2 regions of the Pseudoalteromonas sp. M8 genome follow, and region 2 is predicted to be linked to the other one. Evidence: riboswitches for the same ligand, from Rfam matches in the RefSeq annotation. Region 2 holds a riboswitch; the other holds the start of a gene.
The links. A riboswitch is a leader RNA that binds a small molecule or an ion and turns the genes downstream of it on or off. The one in region 2 is predicted to bind lysine.
Positions count from the first base shown of each region.

Region 1: linked by a shared signal. The riboswitch ahead of lysC (lysine-sensitive aspartokinase 3) and the one ahead of dapA (4-hydroxy-tetrahydrodipicolinate synthase) in region 2 are both predicted to bind lysine.

Region 1 covers NZ_CP047240.1:1,927,779-1,931,997, forward strand. Annotated here, with positions in the region: gene GSF13_RS13310 (hypothetical protein) at 1-184, opposite strand, end outside; gene nhaD (sodium:proton antiporter NhaD) at 341-1,588, shown strand; lysine riboswitch at 1,734-1,904, shown strand; gene lysC (lysine-sensitive aspartokinase 3) at 1,993-3,339, shown strand; gene GSF13_RS13325 (DUF924 family protein) at 3,462-3,992, shown strand; gene GSF13_RS13330 (sodium-dependent transporter) at 4,072-4,219, shown strand, end outside.
Region 2 covers NZ_CP047240.1:285,117-289,335, forward strand. Annotated here, with positions in the region: gene GSF13_RS06425 (PLP-dependent decarboxylase) at 1-240, opposite strand, end outside; gene GSF13_RS06430 (2,3,4,5-tetrahydropyridine-2,6-dicarboxylate N-succinyltransferase) at 240-980, opposite strand; gene dapA (4-hydroxy-tetrahydrodipicolinate synthase) at 991-1,875, opposite strand; lysine riboswitch at 1,991-2,169, opposite strand; gene GSF13_RS06440 (response regulator) at 2,312-4,039, shown strand; gene GSF13_RS06445 (hypothetical protein) at 4,025-4,219, opposite strand, start outside.

The DNA of each region.
Region 1 (4,219 bases), 1.6 Mb from region 2:
CTTGTTGGAGTAATCGATTGGTTTCTTTATATATCCGTTCACTCGACCAGCTAGAATTTTTCTGCTTTAGGATGTTTTGTACATCTTTTAGACTGAAATCTGCGAGCTTAAATCGTTTAAAAAGTAGCTCGAGTACGCTCCAGTGTTCATTTATCGTATTTAATAATTTTTTTGCTGGGATCATAACTTTCCAGTGTGTAGTAGAGAAGTTTCATCACCACTTCATCAAATTGTCACAAAATGTTTATTGTACGTGGCATGGGGCCTGCGATGGTGCTAGAATCCGCCCCGAAATCGAACCCACCCCTTGTTATATTTAATTACAGGTTGTTTGCGCATTATGGTCACGCCCATTATTCTAACCCTGATCGCCATCGCTTTTATACTCATCGTTATAGAAGATATTATTCACGTAAACAAGGCCAAAACAACGCTTTTTTTTGGTACTTTATGTTGGATTATCGCCTTTATCTCTCCAATTCATGGTCAAAGCCCAGAAATTGTACAAATTGAACTAGACCATAACATTTTGGAAATCGCGACGCTTTGGCTGTTTTTAATGGCTGCCATGACGTTTGTCGCCTACTTGAACTCAAAAGGGTTTATCCAAAATATTGTTCACCGGATCATGCCAACCCATATTAGCGAACGCAAGCTAATGTTTTTGGTCGGTGCTTTTGCATTCATATTTTCATCCATCTCGGATAATATTACTGCGACGCTTATTTCATTAGCTGTGGTCATGTCTTTGAAATTAGACCCGAAAAAGCTAATTAGATATGCGACATTAATCATCTTCAGTGTTAACTCCGGTGGGGTATCATTGATCACCGGTGATGTAACCACCTTGATGATATTTTTGGCCGATAAAGTAACCATCCCTGATCTGCTTTTACTAATTGCCCCTTCTATTTTTAGCGTATTTATCTTAGCTGCGATGCTATCAATCGGCATGAATGATAAGATCATTTTTGAAAAGGCTGAATTACGCAGAATTGAAAAGACCGATATCACCATTGCGCTCATCTTCTTATCAACCATTTTTGCTACTTTATTCTTAAGCGTGCAATACCATGTACCGCCGATGCTAACTTTCTTATTTGGCTTGTCTTTGATGTTCTTAATGGCGCAATTCTTGATGCGCAAGAAAGACGTTAATAAGAAAATCATCGACTATATCCGTGAAATTGAATACGACACCTTGTTGTTCTTTGTGGGTGTGCTGTTATTAGTTGGCGCGTTGAAAGAGGTCGGTGTACTGTCTAAGTTTACCGATTTATATCTGCATCTTGCACCGGAATACGCAAACTACTTGGTCGGTTTAATGAGTGCGGCGGTAGATAACGTGCCTTTGACGGCTGCGCTATTAAAAGCAGATATTACGATGACTCCAGCGCAATGGCTAACCTTTACTTATGCGACTGGCGTTGGTGGCTCTATGCTCATCATTGGTTCTGCAGCGGGGATCATTGCAATGAGTAAGGTTAAAGCGTTAACCTTCTCAAGCTATCTTAAAATGAGTATCTACCTGCTTATCGCATATACCATTGGATATAGTGGCGCGTATTTCGCGGGTCAGCTTATTTAAGACCAATGGATTTAATTTTTTAGCGCTTTGGGATAAGTTTTTCATAAATAACTTGACACCTAGACGGCTAAAAGATAATTTTCTCACATCGCCCGCATTTATTGCGGGCTTTTATTTTGCTTTTATTCAGATTAACAAAGGCAAAATAAACAGAAGAGGCGCGATGCTTAGGTAGTTAGTGTGAGGTGACGAGACCAATGACCACTAGTGAGGGAAGTATTCGCCGAGGAGAAAAGTTGCTCGTCGCAACGATTCTTCGGTTTACGAGGCTGAATCCTCGGAACTGTCACCGTATTGGTGGAGAGCTTCTGGCAAAGGTCATTTCAAGCGTTCGTCTTTTTAGAAATCCCATGCCGAGTTCTCCTTATAAAATTTGACTGTGCCAACAGTCGAGAGGAGAGAAAATGAATTCGCAGTATGTTGTAGCCAAATTTGGCGGTACCAGTGTCGCTGACTTTGAGGCTATGTCTCGTTGTGCTCACATTGTTCGTGACAACCCAAATGTTCGAGTGGTCGTTGTGAGTGCGTGTGCTGGCGTAACCAATCACCTTGTAACGCTAACCCAACAAAAGGAAGATGAGGCCGGGCGCAAAGCGGTTGTTGCAGCGGTTGAAAACATACAGCAAGCGATTATCGACCAAGTGTCTTTGGATGCTGATCTTGCTGAGGGTTACAAGCAAACTTTCAGTGAATTTGAAAGCCTTGCGAGTTTACCTGCACTTAGCAGACAGCAATGCGATGAAATGTTGAGCTTTGGCGAACGTTTTTCTTCTTATTTGTTTACCCAAATACTACGTAATAACCAGGTTCAGGCGTCGCGCTTTGATGTGCGTAAAGTGCTTAAAACAGATAATCAATTTGGAAAAGCGAATCCAAATATTGCAGCTACGCGTGAAGCTGCGCAAACCAATTTGGTCGCGCTACTTGGCGACACAGTGCAGGTGACGCAAGGGTTTATTGGTAGTGACCAATACGGCCAGACGACTACGCTTGGTCGTGGCGGTTCTGACTATAGTGCTGCATTGTTAGCAGAGGCAATTGACGCGTCAAGTGTGCATATTTGGACCGATGTCGTTGGTATTTTCAGTACCGATCCGCGTTTGTGTGTAAAGGCTAGACCTATTCCTCGTTTGAGTTTTGATGAAGCGGCAGAAATGGCGACATTTGGTGCTAAGGTGTTACATCCCGCAACTATATTGCCAGCGAGTCGTAAAGGTATTTCAGTATTTGTTGGTTCAAGCCGTGATCCGCAAGCGGGTGGCACTTGGATTGAAAAAGAGAAAACGGCGCAAGCAGGCATTCGCGCAGTGACACAACGCAAAAACCAAATACTATTGACGTTAAAGAGCCCTGAAATGCTTCTTGCTAGCGGCTTTTTGGCTCGTATCTTCACCATTTTAAGCAATTACAATATATCGGTTGACTTGGTAACGACTTCGGAAATTAGTGTTGCACTTACGCTGGATAATGCGCCGAATGCTTCTCGACCAGAGCTAGAACAAGCTTGTTTGGATGAACTTGGCGAGTTTTGTCATGTGACCGTTGAAAATAATCTTACTTTGGTGGCCATGATAGGTTCTGAGATCCAGTTGAAGAAGTGCCAACTTAACCTGATGGATGTGTTGTCAGAGTTTAATATTCGATTGATATGCCATGGTGCGAGCAAGCACAATCTGTGCTTTTTAGTTGAGCAGCAGGAGTCAGATCAGGTCGTGCAGTCAATTCATGCTAAATTACTAGAGGTTGCGTAAGTGAATTTATTGTTTTTCAGTAACTAATAAAAAAGTTGCATTATTGAGCGATGGGTGGCACTTTGTTTATGACGGTTAGGGTCTGCTGACCTTCAAGTTTGTTTTTCCCTAGGAGTGCCATCATGAATTATAAAGACGTTTACGAATTCTGGTTTGTTGAATGCACTGAATCAGATTGGTGGAAGAAGTCTGCGGACTTTGATCGCATCATAAAAAATCGCTTCGGTATTTTGCACCAAATGGCGCACCAAGGTGAACTTTCGAGCTGGAGAGCGACGCCACTTGGCGCGCTGTGCGAAATCATTATCTTAGATCAGTTTTCACGCAATATATTCAGAGACACTCCAGAGGCGTTTGCCAGTGACCCTTTGGCGCTGAGCCTCACCCAACACGCTATCGAAAAGGGTTATCACCGCCAGCTCAACGACACTGAGTTGATGTTTCTATACCTACCTATGATGCATAGCGAAAGTCGCATCATCCATCGTGCCGCAGATCATTATTTTCGAGACCTGCCCAATTATGATTTTGAAGTCGCGCATAAAAAAATTATCGATAGATTTGGCCGTTATCCCCATCGAAATGAAATACTCAATCGCGATTCAACAGAAGAAGAAATGGACTTTCTAGAGACGCCCAACTCGAGTTTCTGAGGCACGGCTCGAACCTCTCGCATTTTTAGCGGAAGTACGTATAATCGGCCGTCTACAAAAATAATGATTGATTACAGACATGGCTCATACGCGCGATGGATTTCAAAGCCGACTTGGCTTTGTGTTAGCAGCAGCTGGTGCGGCTGTTGGACTTGGTAATATTTGGGGATTTCCCACACAAGCCGCAAACCACGGTGGCGGTGCATTTTTACTGGTTTATTTTGCGG
Region 2 (4,219 bases):
CACCTGATCAAGCTCGCCGCTAGATGCCACATCAAAGTTAAACCCAGCGTTATCTAGGGTTTTAATGATATGTGATAACGGATTCGCTTTTACGGCATACCAAAGCTTAACGATTTGCTGATCAACTAAGGGCTTAACATGTGCACTTAGCTTATCTAAATCGTAGCAAAAGAATGGCGTATCTTGTTGCTGGATCAATGCCTCAGCTGCGGTTCGCTGTGACGTGCTCAACCAAGTCATTAGCGTAGAACCTCTTCCAGCGCCAGTGATGCATCACTTTGTTCATCACGGTATTTTACGATAAGTGCGCATGACATACTTAGTCCTTGCTCGCGCGCCCACTCACTTGAGGCTGGACGAGAGCCTGGGATCACTATCGCGTTTTCAGGGATGGCTTCACCTTTGTCAAGCAAGCGCTCGTTCACGCAGTCATAGACAGGAATACTTGCTGAAAGGCGCACACCCGGTGCTAATACGGCACCGCGTTTAACAACAACCCCTTCAACCAATACACAGCCTGCACCAATAAAGGCATCGTCCTCAACAACAACAGGGCTTGCTCCAACTGGTTCTAATACACCACCCACTTGCACCGCTGCGCTAAGGTGGACATTTTTACCAATTTGCGCGCAAGAACCAACCAACGCATGACTATCTACCATAGTACCTGAATCAATATAGGCACCAATGTTGACATAAGCCGGTGGCATAATGATTGTGCCCGCTGCGACGTAAGCGCCACGTCTTACACTGCTTCCGCCAGGAACCATACGAACGCCATCTTGGGCAGCAAATCCGCGTGGTGCTAAGTTGTCTTTATCAACAAATCCACCTGGGAATTCTGTATTTACGCCATTTCTAAATGCCTCAAGGATCCCGTGTTTTACTTCTACGTTAGCATGCCAATGGCCTTGCTCATCCTGTGTTGCCGCACGTACTGTGCCATTTTCTAAATCGTTTAGTAGGGTTAACCAGCTCATGTTTACTGCCTTAATTCCAAGATAAAATAGTTTCGTTCGCGCGAGTGATCGCATCGGTATGGGTGAGTTCCAAATGTGTCAGTGGCGGGCGCAAGTTTGGACTTGTGAGCTTCCCTTGCAAGTGCATTAACACTTTGACTGGTATGGGATTTGCCACTGCAAATAAGCTATTTGCAGCTTCTGACCAAGTGGTAAATAAATTAGGAGAGGTGCCGCTTAACGAGCGCCTTACAAATTCTGCGGTTTGCTGTGGCCATGCGTTTGCTGCAACAGACACCAGACCCGTTGCACCTGCTTGTGCAAAGTAGGGCATAAGGCCATCGTCGCCGCTATAGATGGCGACATCAGGCGCTGCCTGACGAAATGCTTCAAAGGTGGCAATATCACCACTGGCTTCTTTTAGTGCCCACAGATTAGGGTGGCAAGCTAGTTCGCCGAGTAGGTCAGGGGCGATAGCAACGGCACTGCGACCGGGTACATTGTAGAGCATGCAAGGGTTATGGCTCTCATCGAGTAGCGTACTAAACCAATGCGCCAGACCAACTTTGCCGGGCTTTGCGTAGATTGGTGAGCCAAGTAAGAGCGCATGAATGGGCTGCGAATTACAAAAGCGCACCCATTGTGTTTGCTGCTCAAGATTACTGCCGCCAACGGCAACCATGAGCGGTACGCTTGGGGCGAGCTGGCAAACAAACTCAACGATTTGTTGCTGTTCTTGTTGGGTAAGCGCAAGGCCTTCGCCGGTACTGCCTAGTAAAAGAATACCGTTACGAGCTTGCTCTTGATCGCGTACCAGCGTCGTTAATGCGTTAAAATCAACCTGATTTTCAGCATCAAAAGGCGTTACTAAGGCCGTCCACAATGGATAGTCAGATAAGTTGAATTGTGATTTCATCTCTACCGAACTTAAATCATGTTCGGAGTTAGGAGGGTGTCCAAACTTCGAACTGTTAAAATTCGAAGAGCAATGGACTTAAAAAGGATAAGGCAGCCAATGGCCTTATTTTTCTAAGACCAGAAGCTCTCCACCAAGTATGTTGGTGACAGTCGCTGGGATTCAGCCCAGTCGCCCGAAATGAGTATTAGCAAACAATAACTCAATTTCTCGGCGTATATTCCCCTCACTAAGCTGCAACGGAGTTTGCTCTCCTTCACTTAGTTACCTGAATAACGCACCTCTTCCAGCCCTCAATTTGACGCCGTGGCATCAAACTATCTAAATAGGGTGAACGCGCATTGAAACATTTTGGCCGTCTAGGTGTCAAGCATCGGACTGTAAATAATGCGATTGTTAACTACACTTAACATTGCAGCTGAGACAATGCTATGAGATGAAAAACAAAAATATGTCGCTAATAAGTAAAGTTAAAAATCGTTATATCGGGGCATTACTTGCTATGGCTATATTGTTGTCGATGGCGATGGGGGTTATGCAATATCTACTGTATCAGCAGAGCTTAGATGCACACGTAATTAATATTGCGGGTATGCAGCGGATGTTGTCCCAACGTATCGCGCTATATAGTGCGCAAGACAATCAACGAGATAGTGAAGCGCTACGTCAAGCCATTGATAAGTTTGAAAGTAATCATGAGTTTTTAACTAAAACAGAAAGTAGTGGAGAGGCTATTTATCTGAATGAGACGCTTGCAGCGCTTTACTACCAAGGGCCGGTGCAGTTGGATTTGCAAAGTACTACTTTTGTCACTTTATCAAGGTCTCGGTTACAGCAATCCACTCCTCAATTAATGGAGCAAATCTTTACTGCGTCTCAGCATATACTCCCAAACCTGAATGATGCCGTTTCACTATTCGAGCAGCATGCGCGAAGTAAAACAGAGATGGTGAGGAAAATAGAATTGTTAATCTGGCTACTTGGACTGTTGCTACTGTTTATAGAAGCGAAACTTGTATTTCGCCCAATGGCGCGAGAAATTGCTGAAGCACTCGATAAATTAGAGGCGGCAAGAAAGCTTGCTGACGATGCATTACACTCAAAATCACGATTTTTAGCACGCGTTAGTCACGAGCTAAGAACACCATTGCAGGCCATTCAGGGGTATTTAGATGAATATCTGAGGAGCAAAGACACGCAGCAATTACAGCATGTGAAAAGCGCAGCAAATCAATTGGATGTATTACTTTATTCTGTTCAAGACTTTAATAACCTTTCCGAGCAAGAAGTGGTTATTGAGCATCATCAAGTCGCATTGCGAGAAGTAATAAAATCAGCCTGTATTGCCTTTCAACTTACCGCACACAAAAAATCTCTCGCTTTTAATTTGGCATTGAGTAATGAGTTAGATGTGGCTTGTTATTGTGATTGTAAGCGTGTTGGTTGGTTGATCAGTGAATTGGTTAATAATGCAATTAAATTTACTGAGCGTGGCAGCATTCAAGTATTTGCGGATTTGGTTGTAGATGAAGATACACCATATTTAGAATTTATCGTTGAAGATACTGGGCCTGGGTTCGACTATCAGCAGTTACGAGAAGCTGTGCATAGCGAGCATTTTCAAGGCACGCAGTTAGGGCTGAAGCGTTGCCAATTACTCACCTCAGCGCTTGGAGGACGATTAGATTTTAGTGCAAGGGAGCCAATCGGTACAAGAGCAATCCTGAGAGTCCCTATTGAAATTGACAATCAACAGGTACCGGCTCATACAATGGAGCAGGTGTCGGCTCGCATTTTACTGGTGGAAGATAATTTACTAAATGCACGCGTGATTGAAAAAATGCTTCAGCCCATAGCAAAATTGGTAGCGCATGTCGAACATGGTGAAGGTGCCCTTGAAGTATATGAGGTGGGTAAGTTTGATATCGTGCTAATGGATTTGAATATGCCTGTGATGGATGGCTTTGAAGCCACTGAGCGTTTGAGAAAGCTAGATCCAGCTGTGCCTATTTTGGTCGTGACCGCAAATACCAATGCGGAGGATCTGGATAAGGTCTACGCACTTGGCGCAACGGCTCATTTGTATAAGCCGTTGCAACCGGATGTGCTGCATAGCAAAGTGGCGCTATTACTGAATAAGTGTGGAGACTTAGTCTCGTCTTAAACGAATATTTCCAACTCCGACTTCTGCATCGATGGAATACTGGCCTTGACCACGATAGTCTGTTGTCGAGCCAACCATACTCTTTTCGGAAGTTTCTACGTTGCCAAAACCTGACATTGCCGTTTTACCAACACCTGAATCTAAAGACACTTTTTTGAAATCGGTGGTGGTAGTCTCAAT